Regions from separate parts of the Paenibacillus sp. FSL R10-2778 genome, predicted to be linked through region 2. Evidence: predicted binding sites of a transcription regulator. Region 2 holds the regulator's gene; each other region holds the start of a gene.
The links. The regulator Rex, encoded in region 2, represses fermentation and respiration genes when NADH is low (regulators of the CRP and FNR family bind a similar motif). The targets are predictions, from matches to a motif close to TTGTGAAATATTTCACAA.
Positions count from the first base shown of each region.

Region 1: NST40_RS29350 (formate/nitrite transporter family protein) is a predicted target of Rex. The motif match lies at 2,847-2,864, and genes of this name have one in related genera.
Region 3: scfA (six-cysteine ranthipeptide SCIFF) is a predicted target of Rex. The motif match lies at 3,770-3,787, and genes of this name have one in related genera.

Region 1 is NZ_CP151956.1:6,542,729-6,549,791, reverse strand. It holds gene NST40_RS29360 (formate--tetrahydrofolate ligase) at 1-10, shown strand, start outside; gene NST40_RS29355 (FAD-dependent oxidoreductase) at 346-1,710, shown strand; gene NST40_RS29350 (formate/nitrite transporter family protein) at 2,968-3,795, shown strand; gene NST40_RS29345 (MFS transporter) at 4,257-5,477, shown strand; gene NST40_RS29340 (GNAT family N-acetyltransferase) at 5,546-6,076, shown strand; gene NST40_RS29335 (MOSC domain-containing protein) at 6,057-6,701, shown strand; gene NST40_RS29330 (GNAT family protein) at 6,792-7,063, opposite strand, start outside.
Region 2 is NZ_CP151956.1:4,720,897-4,727,959, forward strand. It holds gene NST40_RS21300 (AAA family ATPase) at 1-355, opposite strand, end outside; gene NST40_RS21305 (hypothetical protein) at 348-890, opposite strand; gene NST40_RS21310 (DUF5590 domain-containing protein) at 1,301-1,819, opposite strand; gene NST40_RS21315 (amidohydrolase) at 1,992-3,293, opposite strand; gene NST40_RS21320 (redox-sensing transcriptional repressor Rex) at 3,280-3,933, opposite strand; gene dinG (ATP-dependent DNA helicase DinG) at 4,064-6,925, opposite strand; gene NST40_RS21330 (hypothetical protein) at 7,052-7,063, opposite strand, start outside.
Region 3 is NZ_CP151956.1:793,502-800,564, forward strand. It holds gene NST40_RS03505 (flavocytochrome c) at 1-633, opposite strand, end outside; gene NST40_RS03510 (histidine kinase) at 906-2,492, shown strand; gene NST40_RS03515 (response regulator) at 2,467-3,249, shown strand; gene scfA (six-cysteine ranthipeptide SCIFF) at 3,813-3,962, shown strand; gene scfB (thioether cross-link-forming SCIFF peptide maturase) at 4,085-5,479, shown strand; gene NST40_RS03530 (helix-turn-helix transcriptional regulator) at 5,933-6,178, opposite strand; gene NST40_RS03535 (hypothetical protein) at 6,330-6,827, shown strand.

The DNA.
Region 1 (7,063 bases), 1.8 Mb from region 2:
TTTGGTGTAAAAGTGTTTTAATCAAAGGCTTCTCCTTGTTGGTATTAGAGGGGAGGCCTTTTTTTATGCTTCCTTTGGATTCCTGCAAATGCGGATCATAATGTACCTCCCACGTGGCAAAGCTAACGGAGTCGCATTCGGCAGCAGTGGCGGAAAAAAACTTAAAATTGTGAACAATATGAGGATATAGGTAAAAAAGACTTGTAATGTGATAAATATCACAATATAATCAGTTTATAAAGTGAAATAAATCACAACTAACCCATTGTTGATCAGATTCCATCATTGATCGGTCATGCAAGTCAAATATATAACCCGTTTGTCCATTTGAAGGAGGAAGAAATAATGAAAGTAGCTGTCATTGGATGTACCCATGCCGGAACCGCCGCAATTGTGAATACTGCTCAACTTTACCCGGATGCCGAGATTACTGTATATGAGCGTAATGATAATATTTCCTTCTTATCCTGTGGGATTGCCTTGTATGTAGGTGGAGTGGTAAAAGACCCAGAGGGGCTATTCTATTCTTCACCAGAAAAGCTTGCAGAGCTTGGCGTAAAGACCAATATGCGTCATGAAGTAACTGCAGTGGATACGAAGTCCAAAACATTGCGTGTACGCAATCTGGAGACAGGCCACGAGTTCGCTGATACCTACGATAAGCTGATTATGACTACAGGTTCATGGCCGATTGTACCGAAGCTTGAAGGATTTGAACTCGAGGGGATTTTACTTTCCAAGAACTATGATCATTCCAACACTATTATAGAAAAAGCTAAACAAGCAAATAAAATCACCGTCGTCGGCGCTGGATATATCGGCGTAGAACTGGTGGAAGCTTTTCAAATGAATGGCAAGCAAGTTACACTAATTGATGGTGAAGATCGCATTCTGAGTAAATACCTGGATCAAGAATTTACTGCACCGATCGAACAATCTTTTCAGGATCATGGGATTAAATTGGCACTGAATGAGAAGGTTAGCTCTTTTGCAGGCAAAGACGGTAAGGTAACAAAGGTTATTACAAGCAAAGGGGAGCATGAGACAGATCTGGTCATTCTCTGCATTGGTTTCCGTCCTAATACTGAACTCTTAAAAGGTCAAGTCGATATGCTGCCTAATGGTGCCATTGTAGTCAATAACTATATGCAGACTAGCTGCCCGGATGTATATGCCGCTGGCGACAGCTGTGCAATTCACTACAACCCTACAGGCAAACACGCCTATATCCCACTGGCAACCAATGCCGTTCGGATGGGAACCTTAGTTGCGCGCAACTTGGTAACAGAGACCATTCCTTATATGGGTACACAAGGGACTTCGGGCATTAAGATTTATGAAGACAATATCGCTGCAACAGGGCTTACTGAAGAAGGAGCTAAGGCTGAAGGAATGGACGTAGAAACCGCCATGATTATTGATAACTACCGTCCAGAATTTATGCCCACCTTTGAGCAGGTTCAGTTAAAAGTAGTGTTTGATCGCGCCACACGCCGTATTCTCGGGGCTCAAATTATGTCCAAGATGGATCTGACGCAATCGATCAACACAGTGTCTGTATGTATTCAAAATCAAATGACAATTGACCAACTAGCCTTTATCGACTTCTTCTTCCAACCGCATTACAACAAACCTTGGAACTTTCTGAATACAGTAGGTCTTCAAGCGCTGCCGACAACAGTACCAAGCAAAGAGGCTGTAACGGTTTAAAAAGAAAAGATTGTTTCTGAGTGATTTATCGACGAAAAAGACAACCTTATAAAGCTTGAGAAGCAGCGATCCTCCTGTAACAGGAGGGTCACTGCTTTTTTTTGTTAGGTGCAGAATGATTAGCTGCATGGGTAGGTGCAATCCAATGGCTTCGGTGATGGTAGCGAGCCAAATGTGCTCGAAAGTTACGACTAGGGTCAACTGTGTCCGATCGTGCTGAGTCATCACCTTCTGCAGAAGCTTTCGGACTCAGGAGCTCTGTATAAGGTCAACTGAGTCCGATCATGCTGAGTCATCGCCCCCCGCAGAAGCTTTCGGACTCAGAAGCCGCTAATAAGCAAATAATCGCCGTTTGAGCGTGGTTTCGGGCTCCAGTGCAGCTATTACATAGAATGAGGTGCAACTAGTGTGTTTTTCGTGCCAATAGCGACAATGGGGTCCGATAGCAAGCCAAATGTGCTCGAAAGCTACGAATAGGGTCAACTGAGTCCGATCATGCTGAGTCATCGCCCCCCGCAGAAGCTTTCGGACTCAGAAGCCGCTAATAAGCAAATAATCGCCGTTTGAGCGTGGTTTCGGGCTCCAGTGCAGCTATTACATAGAATGAGGTGCAACTAGTGTGTTTTTCGTGCCAATAGCGACAATGGGGTCCGATAGCAAGCCAAATGTGCTCGAAAGCTACGAATAGGGTCAACTGAGTCCGATTGTGCTGAGTTTTCACCCTCCGCAGAAGCTTTCGGACTCAGAAGCCGCTATTTAGCAATTAATCACTTTTTGAGTCTGGTTTCGGACTCCAATGCAGCTATTACATAGAATGAGGTACAAATAGAGTGTTTTTCGTGCCAATAGCGACAATGGGGTCCGATAGCAAGCCAAATGTGCTCGAAAGCTACGAATAGGGTCATCTGAGTCCGATGTCCGGTTGTGGGCCAAATGTGCTCGAAAGCTACGAATAGGGTCATCTGAGTCCGATGTCCGGTTGTGGGCCAAATGTGCTCGAAAGTTACGATTAGAGTCAATTGAGTCCGATAGCTGCTGCGTACGCTCAAATGTAATCCAACGAAACAAGATATGCTGGCTTAGCCGGTCATACACAAACTTCTATTTGTGCACAGGTCGCAGTAAATTTGACATGTCAGTGAAAACTTTCACTTAGTTTTCTCAAAGTGATAATTATCACGTTAATGTGTTTTACGACACGCTACAATGGTCATAAAGGAACAAATTTGAAGTAAATAGATGAAGGGGATAGGAACCATGGCTTATAGCAAACCGCAGCAAATTGCCGAAGTAACTGTAGAGAACGGCATAAAAAAAGCTCATAATCCGCTAAGTACCGTACTTATTCTGGGCTTTTTGGGAGGAGCGTTTATTGCGCTCGGGTTTTTATTAGATATTCGCGTCATTGCTGGCGCACCACAGGAATGGGGTTCCATTGCTAACTTTATCGGAGCCGCAGTCTTCCCCGTTGGGCTGATCATGGTACTCCTTGCAGGTGGAGAACTGCTGACAGGGAATATGATGGCCGTGCCGCTCGCTTTTATGGCTAAGAAGATTTCTTTCTGGGAAGTTGTGAAGAATCTTTTGCTCATTACGATTAGTAATCTGGCAGGGGCATTATTTGTAGCTTATTTCTTCGGTCATGTGGTGGGTTTAACTTCAGAGGGTGTGTATTTAGAAAAATTGGTGGATATGGCTGGTCATAAAATCGATGCAGAATTCTTTCCGGCATTTGTTTCGGGTATCGGCTGTAACTGGCTCGTTGCGCTGGCCGTATGGCTCTCCTATGGAGCAGATAACTTCAGCGGCAAAATCCTTGGTATTTGGTTTCCAACGATGGCCTTTGTTGCGATCGGATTCCAGCACGTTGTAGCTAACATGTTCCTAATTCCAGCAGCTATTTTTGAAGGTTATTATTCATGGGGGCAATACTTCACTAACTTTGTTCCCGTCTGGCTCGGCAATCTAACGGGTGGGGCAATATTTGTCGCAGCTGCCTATTGGATGGCATACTTGCGTAAAGCACCTACGGCTATTCAATCCGTAGATAGCATGTCCGGCAGCAGTGTCAAGAAACACGCTTAAGCTCGTCTTATAGAGCACTCCATAGAACATTCAAGGTCTGCCTTATTGGTGGCGTTAATGTTTTAGGGGTGCTTTTTGTTATGTAGACACAAAAAAAATCCGCCGTGATATATCCGCGCTCGGGGGAACGAAATCGGATCACGGCGAATTTTGAAGGGGGAGTGTTTCTAGGCTCTATTACCCCGTCTTTCTAAAAGCGAATCAGTTTCTTCTTGTTTAGTTTGCTTTACGGACGACAGCCACGGCTTTAAAATAAGAATAGATATTAGAACTAGGGAGGACTGCGGACGTGAACCCCAAGGGAGACGGAATATTTCATGCGATATGTGCGTTTTATCCTCTAGATTTCATGCGCACTTTATCACGATAAAACGTCAATGTGTATGCTTGCTCATAGCCCTGTTTTGGGATGATACTGGATGAATTAATGACACATATATAACAGGGGATGTACACTACTTATGAAGTTTTTACAGGCATATCCAAAAGAAGTGAAAATATTTCTCATTGCCAGCCTAATTAACGCAACAGGTAGTGCGCTGATGTGGCCGCTCGTTACGATGTATGTATTTGATGAGCTTGGACGCAGCATGTCAGATGCTGGACTGGTGATTCTTATTCAATCGGTTGGTGGGATCGTGGGTCAACTACTCGGGGGCTCACTCTATCATAAGGTAGGCGTGAACCGGCTGATTGTCGGAGCGCTCGCCATGAATGCTTTGGCACTGTTCACCTTGCCGGCAGCTAGTAACAACTGGACGTTATTTATGGTTGCAATGGGACTAGTGGGATTATTTAATTCCTTATCATTACCTGCCATTCAGGCATTTATCGGCTTTCGTTTCACGAAGCAGCGTGGTGAGCTGTTTAATGTTATTTATGTCGCCAATAATATTGGTGTAGCACTGGGGACGGCATTAAGTGGTTTTTTGGCCGATATTTCCTATATGCTAAGCTTTGTAATGAATGGTGTAACCTCGGCGGTATTTGCGGGTTTCTTTTTTATATATCTGAAGAAAATCGGTGGAGAACCTGCGCATGAGGTAATGGGGCATCAGAAGAATGAACCAGAGAAACAATCCACGTGGAAGCTAATGGGGCATACTCGTATTTATCTTTATATGGGGATCGGTTCTTTGTTCCTGCTTCTCGGTAACTCTATCTGGAATACAGGGGTATCTCCGTTCATTATTTCAGAGGGCTGGCCTAAGAAAACTTATGGTTTTCTCTGGACACTGAACGGTATTTTGATTTTTGCAGCTCAGCCATTGGTAACAATGATTAAGCGCTGGTTCGCGTCTACCTCAACGGCGCAAATGACTGCAAGTGCCCTGTTTTATTTGGGTGGCTATGCGTTTCTTTTGTGGATGCCTAATTATCCTGGCTTAGTGCTTGGGATGGTGCTTGCTACACTGGGAGAAATGCTGATTTCTCCAGCGATGCCATCCTTTATCTCGGATCATGCGGGGCGCAGCGCACCGTTTTATTTGGGACTAAGCGGAGGGATTGGTGCAGTCGGGAGAGTCATTGGCCCTTACTTCATGGGCAGACTGTATGATAGCGGTGGTTTGGCACCAACAGCCTGGCTGGCCTGTGCGATGGCGCTGCTGTCGGTAGGGTTTTTCGTCATCCATGCTTTAGTCAATCGTAAAGGCCATTCGTTAGAGCGGTCCGTAGGATAACTATACACAGTGGATTCCAACATCTGCTGTGAATTCTATAGAGGTGCAAGGCAAGGGGTGTACATCTTATGAAACAAATCAACAAGGCAAGGTTAACTATTAGACCCTCAGAGATTAAAGACGTGCGAGAACTGATTGATCTGGACCATCTGATTTGGACAGAGGACACTAGCCCGGGACCTATGTTGTGGCGCTCACAAGAAGATTTCTTACTGAATGCTCCCCCGGGCTCACAGCTCGTCGCGCTGCAAGATGACAAGCTATGTGGATATGTCGGGTTTGGCTGCCCTAGTAGAATGGAGAGCAACCGGCATGTGTGCGAGGTTAATATTGCTGTTCATCCGAACTATCAACGTTTAGGCATCGGCCGGCAGCTCATGGAAGCCATTAAGGGACATGCTGCGGCGCATGCTATTCGTAAGCTTCGCCTGCGTGTATTATCCTGCAATGAATCAGCGATTTCTTTTTACCGGGAATGCGGTTTTGTGGAAGAGGGGCGTCTGCGGGAGGAGTTTTATCTTGGCGGCCGTTATGTAGATGAGATATTTATGAGCTGCATGCTGACAGGAGGAAATGAATATGGAGATCATCTCGCTTAATGTCGGTCGGCCGGTGACGGTGGATTATCGGGGAAAACCTTTGGAGACCGGAATTTATAAAACACCTGTAGAAGGACCAGTTCAGCTACATACCAATGGATTTGTTGGAGATGGCCAGGCAGATCTTAAACATCATGGAGGTCCTGACAAGGCGGTATGCGCCTATCCCATTGAGCACTATCCTTATTGGGAACAGCAGCTGGGAAAGAAACTGGAGTACTCGGCTTTTGGAGAAAATATCACCATCACAGGTCTGCTGGAGACAGAGGTATGTATTGGCGATGTATATGAAATAGGAACCACTTTGCTTCAGGTTAGCCAACCACGATACCCTTGCTTCAAAATCTCACAAAAGCATGGACCCGCAGATCTACCGGCTCAAGTTCTGGATACAAGGTATAGCGGATTTTACTTGCGTGTACTTCGTGAAGGAAAGATTTCAACCGGTGATGCAATTGTCAAAAAAGAAAACGGAGACAGCAATGCGTCCGTGGCGCATGTACTGTATTTAATGCAGGTTGGGCTGCAAGAGAAGGCTGCTCTGGCAGAGCTTGTGGAGCTGGAAGCTCTCTCAGCCGTAGTACGGAACAAGTTTCGAAAACAACTGGGTATGCCAGAGATCTAATCTTGGTCTGCTCAATAAAAAACCTGGAGGCGTATGCCAGCCAGGTTTTTTTTTGCTTGCGTGTTTGTTTAACTTTGCTTTGCTTGTAACTTAGCCGAGCAGCTGCCACTCACTACGCAATAAACCATATACGGCGTGATTCACGTAGCCATCGGGCAGCTTTTCTGCCTGTCTGATCACACCTTCGAGCACAAAACCAAGCCGTTCAGGAATTGCCCGGCTAGTTACGTTGGCGGTTGCGCAGCGAATTTCTACCCGCTGCAGCTCCATTTCAAGCAGGGCGTAGTCTACTAGAACTCGGCAGGCACTGGTCATATAACCTTTGCCTTCATATCCATCACCAAGCCAATAACCAATCCCTA
Region 2 (7,063 bases):
GGGTCTTACCTGTTCCTGGAGGGCCTGTAAGCAGAATCCCTTTCAAAGGCCGAATCCCGAATTTGCTGATTTCCTCATGCCGGATCAAAAAATCCAACGCTTCACGAAGCTCCTGTTTTGCATTGTCTTGCCCGCCAATTTCTTCAAAAGTAAGCTTTGAAGGTCCATCCTTCTTGCGTTTCTTCCCGGCACCTGCATTTACCGCAAGTCCGCCTCTTAAATGAGCAATGATAAGTAAAGCCGTGAGCATCCCAGCAGCAATTACAATCGGGAATATATTAATGCCTAGAAAAGCCATGAAAATAAACAAGACAGGAACAAATCCGATTAGAATTTCTTTAAGGTATTTAGGCATTATTCCATACCCCCAATGTCGCAGGTTTTCGCGGCAAAATAATAAATTTGCTTTCTTTTCCATTACTCAAGCTTACATAGACATTATTGTCGTCAATTTCTGTTGAGGCTATCACATTTTTATATTGCGGATATTGCGCTTTGAGTCCATCAAGTTCTGTGGGTATAAGTGTATATTTACGGCTCTCCATGGCTTCAGCTACAGAGAACATCGCTTTATCCCAGTATTCATCCAGCAATTCACTGGAGTTCTGTTCTACATCAAGTTTTAGTGTACGTCCATCAATCATCGATTTTCCTTCTTGGGAGACGTACTGAACCAGCTCACGTAATTTCGTGCCTGGCTGGAGATCAAGTTTCAAAGTGACCTCATTGCGGTTAATACTGATATGAGAATTATTGACGCCCTCATATTGAGATACAATCTTCTGAAGTGGTTCCTGCATTGCAAACTGACGATACAAAAAGAAGCCACCAAACAATAGAGTAGCCGACAGTAGAGACGTTATCAGCACAGGTACAAGACGTAATTTCAAGAAACGTCCTCCTCTCAAAGATGACAAAATATAAAGCTCATTATAATAATTTATAGCTACTTGAGAGCTCATCAGAGAGACTGAAGTCTCTTATTGCTGTTCTAATTACAAGTAGTAGTATATCACAGGTGTATATACTAATTTCAAAATAAATGTGAATATATTTAAAATTTAATTTTTTAAATATTTCCATCAATACCAAATAAATTCCTCACTTTCGACAAAACCGGCCTTGATTTTTAATCAATCGGCCTATTTTCGTATGTGAATTTAAGAGAATATTCGATGATAACCACCCATTCAGTATATCACTTAGTATATCACTTTTGTACATCAAATAAATGTAAACAAGCGAACTTATTATAAGTTCGCTTGTTTACTATGACACCCTTAATTTCCTTATGTTCAGCTTAACTTTTAGGTAAACTGTAACCTTCGCCCATTCGGGACCCATCCGAAAAGCGATAAAATTGATAATAATACCGACCGCTCTGTTTATAAAAAAGCTGCCAAGCATACTCTCCGTTATATACTCCCGGCAGCAAGCGTTCAATCGTTATGTCCGGAAGATCAGCTTTGATAATGCCGCGTATTTGGGCTTCCGAGGTTCCTTTACTTAGTTCCTCAGCAAACACTGCGTCGTCGCCTTCAGCAAATTTTCCATCTACCGTAAAGCGGACCCAGACCATAAGAGCAGTCCCGGCTTCATTTTTCCCTGTTAATACCCAGTACACTGCATTTTCATCCCAAACCGATTTTTGTGCTTTGGTTACCTCTGTTAGACCCGCTCTGGTTTTGGCAACATCCTTAGCGATATCACGCTCGTTCCATTGATCTTTCATAATATAGGCATAGAACTGGATAAGTCCAAACCCCAGGAGCAGAATCAGAACTGACCCCAGGAGGATCCATTTTTTCCTTTTCTTCAAGGTACAGCTCCCTTTCTAGTAATATATCTTTTTTGATTATATAACACACCCGCGTGTTTATCCAAAATTTCATAATTTTCTAGCTTTCCCAGCCTTAAAAATACACAAAAGGCCGCAACTTTTGCTAAAAGCAAAAAGTCGCAGCCTATTATTTATTCGTTATTCTCCAGACTTAACGCTTCAATAAACCTTCGAAGGCTTCTTGCGCTTTACGCCGGATAGCTTCCTCATCCAGGGTTAAGCATTGTCCATGCTTGATGACCTGTTTACCATTCACCCACACATGCTCAACATCCTTAGCGCTAGCAGAGTAAACCGCATGAGACAACAGATCTGTGTGTGGCAGCAAATGCGGCTGATCGATATCAATAGCAATGAAATCTGCTTTCATCCCTACAGCAAGTCTGCCTACATTATTTAAAAAGATGGACTGCGCGCCATATTCTGTAGCCATACGCAGAGCCTCTGGAGCTGGAACAGCCGTTGGATCACCGCTGACACCCTTATGAATGAGAGCTGCAAGCCGCATCTCTTCAAACATATCCAAGTTATTGTTGCTTGCCGCGCCATCCGTGCCAAGAGACACCTTCACACCAGCTTTTAGAAGATCAGTAACCCGAGCCACTCCGCTAGCCAACTTCAAATTACTGCCCGGATTATGAGATACACCCACATTATGGCGAGCCAAGATCTCAATCTCTTCATCATTTAAATGAACACCATGTGCAACTATCGAGGGACGTGTGAACATGCCAAGCTTCTCTAAGTGAGCTACAGGACGCAACCCGTAATCCGCCACATTTTGTTCCACTTCACGTTTCGTTTCGGACATATGCGTATGCATCGGTAAATCCAGATCATGCGCTGCCTGCACGAACTTAACCAGGAAGTCCGGAGGGCAAGTATAAGGGGCGTGCGGCGAGATCATAGTAGTAATTCTGCCTTCAGCCTTTCCATGCCAGTTACGGGCAAAAGAAATCGCTTCCGCAAGCTTGTGATTCTGTACATCCTCTGGACATAACCCGATCACACCACGCATCAATACGGAACGGATACCTGATAACTCAGCTACCTCGGCTACTCGGTCCATATGATCATACATATCGAGGAAGGTCGTAGTTCCACCCTTCAGCATTTCCAATACAGATAAGGAGGTTCCCCAGTATACATCATCACCGGTGAACTTTTCCTCCATTGGCCACATCTTCTCCTGAAGCCACACTTGTAGCGCTAAATCATCTCCATATCCACGCAGCAAAGACATCGCCGCATGACCATGTGTGTTTACAAGTCCAGGCATGAACAGCAGACGGCTGCCATCAACCACTTGCACTCCAGCTTCCATCTGAGGCTCTTCTTTTCCTATGTAAGTGATTAAATCATCTTCAATAGTCATATATCCACTCAGAACCGGCTCATCCGTTCCCGGAGTCAGAAAATACCCGCCCTTAATTATCGTTTTATTGTTGTTCATGTTCGCTTTCTTCCTTTCCATCCCGCAAGTAATAAGCAAGACTTTGCAGATCAGTTGTAAAATCAGCTGCATGCACCCGGATATTCGGTGGTGTCTTCAGAATCACAGGGGCAAAGTTCAAAATCGCTTCAATCCCAGAAGAAATGAGAATATCTGCTACATTTTGAGCTTCTGAATCAGGTACGGTAATAATGGCAATGCGAATACCTTGCTCACGAATCGTGCTGCCTAGTTCATCCATCGGTTGCACAGTAAGGGAGTTGATCTTACGTCCAACCTTAGGAGCGTACGAATCAAATATAGCCGTGATTTTCATAGTATCTTTAAGATATGCATTGTAATTAGACAAGGCATGTCCGAGATTACCTGCTCCAACTAAAGCTACATTAAGCTGTTGATCCAGCTTCAGGATATGACGGATTTTCTCAATAAGATACGTTACATCATAGCCGATACCTTTTCTGCCGAAGTCACCAAAATATGCTAAATCCTTACGAATCTGTGCGGGATTAAGATCAAGCTTTTGTCCAAGTTCCTGAGAGGAAACTGTTAATATTTCGCGATTCTGGAGATCATTCAAAAAACGCAAGTACACAGGCAGTCTGCGAACAACGGCTTCTGATATTTTATCCGATTTCATATTTTTCCTCCTAAAAATAGTAATGTTCTTGTGAAAATCCATATTCAAACGTCTACCTCTCCTTATTAAGGACGGTACTGTAACACACCGCCCTTAAGGATAAGGAGGAGCTAAACTGAAGACGAGCGTTTTAAGAAGCGCCGCCATCCTCTAGCCATTCCGCTATGCGAGGGACCATTTGATCAGTAAGCATATGCTCCATTTTGGGACCAGGCAATGAATAAAGGAAATACTTCCCGTAATGAGATTCAATAACCCTTGTATCATAAACAATAACTATTCCGCGATCCTGCGCCGTGCGAACCAGTCTTCCGAATCCCTGCTTAAAACGAATAACCGCTTGAGGAACAGATAATTTCATGAACGGATTCTTCTTCTGGGCCTGTAATAACTCCGACTTCGCTTCCGCCAACGGGTGATTCGGCGGTTGAAACGGAAGTCTCACGATGGCCAGGCAAGTCAGTGCTTCACCTGGAATATCTACACCTTCCCAGAAGCTGCTCGTCCCCAGCAATACGGATGCTGCACTGTCCTGAAAGCGGCGGATCAGCTTGCTCCGGCTGCCACCTTCCACGCCTTGACCAAGCACCGTAATCTCTTGTGAGGCTAAAGCCTCTTTAAGCGGATCATATACCTGACGCAGCATTTTATAAGAAGTAAACAGAACCAGCATCCGCCCACGTGTTGTTTTAGCAGCTTCCGATAATGACTGTACGAGTGTATCGACAAATCGAGCATCGCCCACACTGCCCTTCACACTAGGAAAATCACGCGGTATAACTAACAGTGCCTGCTCGCGATACTTAAAGGGAGAAGGAAGAAGTGAGGTCATTAGACGTCCTTCTTCCGCAGCTTCGTTAAGTCCGAGATTATCAATCATAAATTGAAAAGATTTATCTACAGACAGCGTCGCCGAGGTAAGCACGATGCTTTTTTTCTTATCGAAGAACAACTCTTTAAGCTGGCTGCTAACATCCACAGGGACAGCATACATCTGCAGTGATTTGCTGCGGTAATTCCCATTTGCCTCCAGCCAATATACTACATTATCGTCATTCAGCCCCATAAAGAATCTTACTTGCTCACGGATGGAAGCCAAATCCTTAAATAAACCGCTAATATCAGTAACAAGACTGTCTGCTGAGGATTGGCTTTCCTGGTCGCGCATCTCGTTAAGCATTTTATCACCCTTACGGATGATGTCGCTTAACGTCAGATTCATAGTGTTCTCTAGTGCAACCAATTCATCCCAATCCTTCGGCTTACGGGCGGGAATCAAACGCATAACCAGTTGTCCCGCTTCCCCTGCCCCTGCATCACTGCGTTCCGGCAAAAGGCTGAACAGCTTGTCGCTGAGTGCATCCCAGGTTTCTTTGACGGTAAGCAGATCCGGGTAGATCCGATCGATGACTCCGCTCCATTCTGAAGCCTCTTCACTGCCTGACGACTGTAATATCTGGCGCAGAGCAGGAAGCTGTCCGTTTCGGCTATCTTTATACAGCCGCGATAATGTGTGTGCCACAGTGAAATGCTTCATATGCATGCCAAGATGTTTACCAGCCACATCTTCTAAATGATGTGCTTCATCAATGACAAGATGCTCGTAAGCCGGAAGCAGCTGGTGCCCAGCCTTAACATCTGCGAATAGCTTGGAGTGGTTCGTAATAACCACGTCAGCAATCCCAGCTTCATGCTTGGCCCTATGATAATAACATTTGCGGAACCAAGGACAAGAACGGCCCAGACAGGAATCGGTATCGCTTGCCACCGTCTCCCAGAAATCACCGCCCCGGCCGCTTAAATTCAGCTCTTCATCATCCCCTGATTCACTTTGAGTGAGCCATACAATCATCTGAGCGGCAGTAAGCGCATCTTCCCTTGGGCTTATAAAGTCCTTTTTATTAATTTTATGCTCAAACTTACGCAGACACAAATAATGCCCTCTTCCCTTAAAAATAGCAGCTTTAAACGGAAAAGGAACTACCTGCGTTAACAAAGGGATATCCCGCTCGCGCAATTGGTCCTGCAGATTAATGGTATGAGTGCTGACCATGACTTTTTCATTGGTGCGAACGCTTTGATAAATGGCAGGCAACAAATAACCGAGCGATTTACCGGTTCCTGTGCCCGCTTCGATCAGTAGGTGTTTGTCTTCGGCAAGTGCCGTCATCACCTCATTGATCATAATATCCTGAGCTTCCCGGCTTTCATACTGCGGTAATGTGTCTTTAAGTCGTTTGGTTACTTCGTCCATATAATCAGTAAAAGATAAATTCGCTAGCGGATTCTCAGCATGCTCATCTCTAGGTGGCGCTAACTCCGTCCAATCTCCTACTGCAAGCGCTAATTGACGATAGAAAGTCAGATCACCTTCGGGCTGTAGCGTCTCCGCTTCCCGCTCTCGCAGCAGACCATCAAAGTACCAGCCCAGATCACTATCCTCTTCGGTAAACAGCTCACAGAGTCTCTGGATCGTAAGCAGCGGCAGCTCGTAGAGCTCCTCAAGACATTTCAACAGCACTAAAGCAGTCGCAAGTGCATCACTATCTGCCTGATGCGGATGATCATGTGTCACTCCAAAATGAGCACTGACAGAGCTTAGTTGATAAGATGTGAGCGAAGGAAAGCAAATTTTCAGAAAATCAATCGTATCCAAAATCCGCCCTTGAAATGGCAAATAACCACAACGATCTAAAGCATTTTGTAAAAAATGGAAGTCGAAAGCGACATTATGCCCTACAAGCACAACATCATCCAAGAGCGGAACAAGCTCCATCATCATCTCATCCAGCTCAGGCGCATCCTTAACATCATCATCGGTAATCCCCGTCAGACCTGTTATAAAAGGAGGAATCGGCGTTCCGGGCTTGACATAGGAACCATATACCCGGGAGATGGACCGGTCTTCTTCTATAATTGCAAGGCCAACCTGGATAATTTCACCCACGGATTGGGTTCCTGTTGTTTCAAAATCAAGCACGGCAAATTTCATTATAATTCTATTCCCTTTCAATTGAGACTCTTAATCAGCATAACAGAAGTTGCGAAAAAAGGCGATGCACACCACTGGTTCAGGGGATGCATCGCTTGAATGGAAATTTCCAAAACCGTTATTCTTTTACAAAAGGGA
Region 3 (7,063 bases), 3.0 Mb from region 2:
ATAGAACAAGTCAGCCGTGTCATCTGTGATGCCAAGAGCACGTTCAACCCAGTTGTCAGGCGCATTCATCTCACCACCGGAAATCAATGTGTTGCCGCCAACAGCAGGCATTTTCTCGAGCAGAACTACATTAGCTCCAGCGCTCTTCGCTTCGATAGCCGCACTAAAGCCAGCACCCCCGGCACCGATGACGACAACATCATAGGTTTGCTCGACTTCTTCTTTGTCTTTGCTTCCACTGACTGCAGCGCCAGCGACAAGGGTAAGTCCAGACTTCGTAATTGCATCTTGAATGGCTTCGAGATATCCTTTGCTTGTAACTGTAGATCCGCTAATGGCATCAACTTTTGCGCTGTTAGTTGCCATGACCTCTTGCTTGAGCTGCGTATAAACAGGTTCTGCAAGTACTTCATTTTCCTTATGCTCTGTCACTTTAATGTCAGTGATCTTGTTATCTAATAAGGAGACTTGTACTTTAATATCGCCATGTTTACCTTGCCCAACTCCTTCAAAGACTTGAACTCCGTTTGCATCTGCAGCGGGCTCTGCATCTTTACTGCCGCAAGCAGCAAGCGTGAACATAAGACTGAGGACTAGTAGAATAGATAACAGCTTTTTCGTGTGAGTTCGCATAATATCTCCTTCATTCTGTTGTGGATTGGTTACATACACTAGGGAGAGGAAGATCTGCTAGGCAAATCCTTTATCTCTAGCCTAGACATGAATGTTATTTCATGTGAAAATATGCACAAGACCTATTATAGATTTAGTACAGCATTATGTATTTGCACAGATTAGTGTTTTTTTGTCTTTTTCGGGCATGTAAGAAACAGATATTGTGAAGGGCTATGATTACAATGAAATCAATTCACTTAAAAATTACGTTAATCGCAGGAGGCTGCTTCTTGCTGCTGTTCGTTGCATTGCTTGTAACAATATATTTGGAGATGAACCATACGGTTGTCCCTTTGAATAAGAACTTAACGCAGCAAGTGGTTACTGCACGCAGCGACCAGATTGATTATTGGTTTAATCAGCGTATTGGAGAGATAGACATGCTTGCTTCTCTAGCTTCGGACCATCAGTGGACACGAGATGAATTGCTGCAAGAGTTCGATAAGTTCGAGGCGAAGAAGAAAGTAGAGTACGAATCCATACGCGTGGTGGATATTCACGGAAATTCCTGGTCAGCAAGGGACAAGCCTTTTTCGATACTAAACCGACCCTACTATCGAAAACTGCTGAATTCAGATTCCAATTATGTGGTAAGCAATCCGATCGTATCCAAAGCGAATGCAGCCGAAATCGTCGTCATTCTTTATCGCGTGAATCCATCGGTGAATGATGAGGTAGCTTATATTGCCGCAGCCGTCTCCGTCAAGAAGATGAGGGAGATTGCTCAAGATGTAATGCTATATGACCAGTCAGGCCAGCTTATCGTCGATTGCAGAGAGCTGGGTGAAGAAGATGGAGCGGAGGATACAGCAGATAAGAAGAACATGAGTGTATTTGAGGCTCCAATTCAAAATGTGGAAGGCTGGAAGTTAGTACTCAAAGTACCGAATTCAAGTCTAGCGTTAGCGGTGATCAAAACCCAGCGGACTGCATTGCTGGTAGGCGTTCTTATCGGTAGTGCGTTTATCGTCTTTCTGGTGCTGCTTGCTTCTTCCATTATTCGTCCAATTCAGTCGCTTCGCCAGGTAATGGAAAATGTGCAGAACGGCAACCAAACCATACGAGCAGATGTTACGCGCTCGGATGAGATCGGCGATCTTGGACGAAGCTTCAATGACATGCTTGTTCAATTATACGCTGTGGAGCAGGACCGAAAGGAGATGGAACTCAGACTGATTCATGAGCAGATCAAGCCGCACTTTTTATACAACACATTGGATACGATCCAGTGGATGGCAACGGAACATGGAGCAGACAATGTGGTGGAGATGGTGGAAGCGCTTAGCGCGTATTTCCGATTAGGGCTTGGCACAGGCAGTCCCTACATTCTTCTTGATCAGGAGTTGTACCATGTCGAGAGTTATCTTCATATTCAAGGTGTGCGATATGAGGAGATTCTGGACTACGAGCTTCGATATGATGAAAAGCTTGCTCAGTGCCAAGTCGTTCGCTTCATGCTGCAGCCTTTGGTGGAAAATGCGATTTATCACGGGATTAAGCCACTTGGGGATCAAAAGTGCAAAATTTCGATTACAGCATATAAACAGGCCGATTACTTGGTCATTAAGGTTGAAAATAATGGGGTTATGATTCCGGAAGAGAAGCTTGAGCAGATAAATCAAGCCCTTCTTGATGATACATATGATCGTTCTGCCACAGGCTTTGGGCTATACAGTGTAAACCATCGCATTCGACTAGCTTACGGAGTGCCATATGGCCTTGCAGTGAAGAGCGATGATGGCATTACCGTTATGGTCATTCGAATACCTTTGGACGGGGAGTGGAATGAAGATGTGGAAGATTGTCATCGTCGATGATGAAACGATCATTCGCAAAGGCTTGCGACAATACATTGAGGAGAGTCCGTATCTTTTTGAGGTTGCAGGAGAAGCGAAAAGTGCAAACGAAGCATTGAATATGGTGGAGGAAGCCCCACCACATGTATGTCTTGTGGACATCAACATGCCGAATATGAATGGGCTCGATCTGATGAACATATTGCGCGAACGCTGCCCGTCGGTTCTGGTTGTCATCATCAGCGGGTACGATAACTTTGAATATGCGCGTCAAGCCGTGCAACTGCAAGCATTCGATTATGTATTGAAACCTGTGCCGAAGAGTGATCTGAACAAGCTGCTTCATCGGATCGATGAGCATCTTCAGGTAAAATATCCTTTGCATTCACATGAAGACAGGGTGGATAAGGAGCGGGAGCTTCCCGGGTATACAGGGGATGGAACAGTGCTTATCCAAAAAGTGACCGAGTATATTGACAGTCATTATCAGGATCCGGAGCTGTCTATTACTCGAGTAGCAGCACTATTTCATATCAACCAAACCTATCTTAGCAAGCGTATGAAGCAAGAAATCGGTGCTTCATTCCTTGACTATGTCACCGAGCTTCGGATATCGAAGGCGAAGGAGATTCTGGATGACGTAATGCCGAATATCAAAATCGGGGATCTGGCCGTGAAGGTAGGGTATAAGAGCCAGTACTATTTTAGTCGTGTGTTCAAAAATAGAGTCGGTTCAAGCCCCTTAGAGTACAAAAAGCATCCGTTCGGTTATGGATAGGAGGGCCATTCTCGTCCCTCTGCAGCACGCCATAGATGCTATGCTCGGAGCCGCCTTCTATCAATACGGTTGGATTTTAAACATGAGCGAGAAGATGAAGTTAAAGCATCCAATTGTGCAATATTTTTATGAACTAAGGCGTCAAGAGCAGATAAACTGTCAAGAGTGTCTTAGGCTCCTCATATAAGTTTGTTCACACTGTCTACCCACGCATGTGGAGAGTGTCGCTCTACTGGTAAGGAAGGATACAGTGCTATGAGATCCTTATATTTATTGGACTTTACGGACAAGTATGAGAAAAAATGTTGTTAAAGAGATGGCATCATTGCCGTCTCTTTTTTGTTTCACTTTTTTAGTATTGCCCTGACTCTGGTTCCGGCTACCGTATCCTACGATCACAAGCATGAACGATTGCACGAAAATTAACGTTGATACTTATGTTTAAGCCCTCTCTACTCTGTTAGGTGACGGGCATCATAGACGTACTTGCGTGATGTTGCTACGATGTTCCATGGAAATTAAGTGAAAGTGATCACAAGAAATTACAGAAGGAGTCATTTATCGTGAAAAGAATCGTAACCCTGAGCACCCGCAAACTGATGGATACCGCAAAACACGGCGGATGCGGCGCATGCCAGACCTCTTGCCAGTCCGCTTGTAAAACTTCCTGCGGCGTTGCAAACCAAAAGTGTGAAAATGCAATGAACAGATAGGATTCGGAATTTTACCGCCCATTGCTCTGCTGATGGGCGGCTATTTTTAAGAAATGGATACTATCCCTAAAGGATGGCGAAGCCGTTTCTACTTGTGTGCAAAAGGAGCTTGATTAGTAAGTATGATTCATCAATATAAACTAAACGGATACAATATCGTGCTCGATACCTATAGTGGCTCGGTGCATGTTGTTGATGACCTAGCATATGAAATTATAGCGGATTATGAGAAAACTTCTGTCGATCAAATCGTGACAACAATGTTGGATAAATATAAAGATGATTCCAGCATTTCCGAGAGCGACATTCGAGAAACCATCGCGGATATCGAGGAGCTTATAAATGATGGACAGCTTTTTACAAAAGATGAGTATGAGAACCTCTCGCTCGATTTAAAAAAACGGAAAACTTATGTCAAGGCACTCTGCCTCAATGTTGCGCATACCTGTAATTTGTCATGCGATTATTGCTTCGCTAGCCAAGGGAAATACAACGGAGATAGGGCAATCATGAGCTATGAGGTTGGACAAAAAGCTATCGATTACCTGCTTGAAAATTCGGGTCATCATCGTAATCTTGACATCGACTTTTTCGGCGGGGAACCGCTCTTGGCTTGGAAAGTGGTTAAACAGATCGTAGCTTATGCAAGAAGCAAAGAACAAGAATACAAAAAGAAGTTCCGCTTCACCTTCACGACGAACGGGATGCTGCTGAACGATGAGGTCACCGAGTTTTTAAATCAGGAAATGTACAATGTCGTATTAAGCCTGGATGGAAGAAAAGAGGTTCATGACCGGCTTCGCCAAACGGTTAACGGAAAAGGCAGCTACGATCATATTCTTCCGAAGTTCCAGGAATTCGTTCGTAAGCGCGGAGACCAAGAGTACTATGTACGGGGAACTTACACTCGTAACAATGTCGATTTCACCAATGATATATTTCATATCGCAGATCTTGGTTTTGACAAAATCTCGATGGAACCGGTCATCTGTGATCCAAAGGAGCCCTATGCACTTACCGAGGAGGACCTGCCGGAGATATATAACCAGTACGAAATTCTCGCCAAGGAAATGATCGGGCGCGGTGAACAAGGCAAGGGGTTTACCTTTTATCACTACATGCTTGACCTCTCAGAAGGACCTTGCATCCAGAAGAGAATCACTGGCTGTGGTTCAGGGACGGAATATCTTGCCGTCACCCCTTGGGGAGAGCTTTTTCCTTGTCACCAGTTCGTAGGGGATGAAGAGTACAGCATGGGAAACCTCTGGGATGGCATCACAAAACCAGAGCTGCAATGTCAATTCCAAGAGAGCAACTGCTACTCGAAGCCGGAATGCAAGGACTGCTGGGCGAAACTCTACTGCAGCGGCGGTTGTCCTGCCAATGCGCTGCACGCGACGGGTTCCCTGGTCGGAACCTATGACTTCAGCTGTGACGTCTTCCGCAAAAGAGTCGAATGTTCCATGATGGTGAAGGTTGATGAATCCATTAGAGCGATGGAAGGGCAATCTAACTAGTTAACGTAACGGACGAATAAACTATAACCGAGAAATAGACACTTTTAAATAAAGTGCCTTTCTCGGTTTTTTTGTGCGGAGAAGAAGGACTATATGACAAGAGAGACGATCAGTTTCTGCAAATTGCAGATTACTGATCGTCTTTTAATCTGAATCTATGGAATGAATTCCGTGCGATAGGTTGGTATATCGTTGTTATAGCTATGTATTATTTGATGTCTACATACATAGCACGATGAATGTTACCTGAAAGCGGACCGAAGGATAAAAAGCTGAGGGTCAGATATTGCCTCAGTCCTCCATTTTATTGGACGTCGTAGGTACGTGCCTAAGTCTGAATAATAAATCCCCTCAGGGATTCTGCATAAAAATTTGCAGATTTATGTAGTATCTATTTAAATGAAAATAACGATCTCTTCCAAGAACAGAGAGTTATCTCCCACTATCACTTCACTAACCCTCCCCCAACAACTCCCCAACAGAAACCTCCAATGCTTTCGCAATGGCAACCACCTCATAATCCTGCACAAGTCTATATTGACCTTCCAATCGCGATAAACTGGTCGGGCTAATGTCCAAGCCAAAGGTTTGCAACTTGGCAAGGAAATCCTTTTGCTTCATTCGCTTAGCTTTTCGAATAGCTATAACTCGGGTCCCGATAATGTTTTTGTCACCCGGGGGCTCTTTGCGATGCCTCATTTTGGCGTCACCTCACAATTTAACCAAATTGTATGCGAGGTAAGTGTTGTTTTAATGCGGATATCGAATTAAAATGAGATAAACCGATAAACGCATTAAAATTTCCATACATCGTCTACAGATATAGCTTTTCCCGGAAGGTGGGGGTGCAATGCAACATCTGATGTGCAAATATGAGGAGGAAAAGCGCAAGCTGAATGAACTCGGACAGCAATCACTGGAGCAGGGAATTCCGTTAAGCAGCAATGAAGCGGTTCAGGCCCAGAGTCGTAAGGTTGACGAACTGATTAATCGGATGTACCAAGAAAAAAACGGACATACAGTGTCGTTTCGTTTGAGTTTCTATCTTGGAGGGGATATGGTGGGCTTTCCGGCATGGTTTTTACAGACGATTCAAGGTCGATTGGATGAGGTGACCGCACAAATTGAACATCAATCCGAACCTAGATATGTTTTTGAAGAAGAGCGCAAAGCTTTTCAAGCGTTGTTTGACTCCATGGACATTGCACGTATGCCAGAGTTTGAGCACTGGGAGGATAAGCTTCAATCGAAGCAAGCCGTTCTTTATGAACGTCTATATCTTCAAGGACTAAAGGATGGCATGCAGCTTGAACATGCCCTTACTGCCCCTTCAGTTCTCTCGGACTAAGACATGCCCTGCGGGTAGCGGAGAAGCACATAGGTATCGGAACCAAAGGGGATATACGCATATCTTATTTTCGGACTGTCAATGCGACAGTCTTTTTTTCTTTATATATATTTGAAATTTTTGTTTTTTAGATGCTGTTCATTCAAAAGAGGGCAGACCTCCATTTATGATATGAATAAAGGGATATCTTCCCATATTGTCGAATAACCATACATATTGTAAATCTATATCAGACG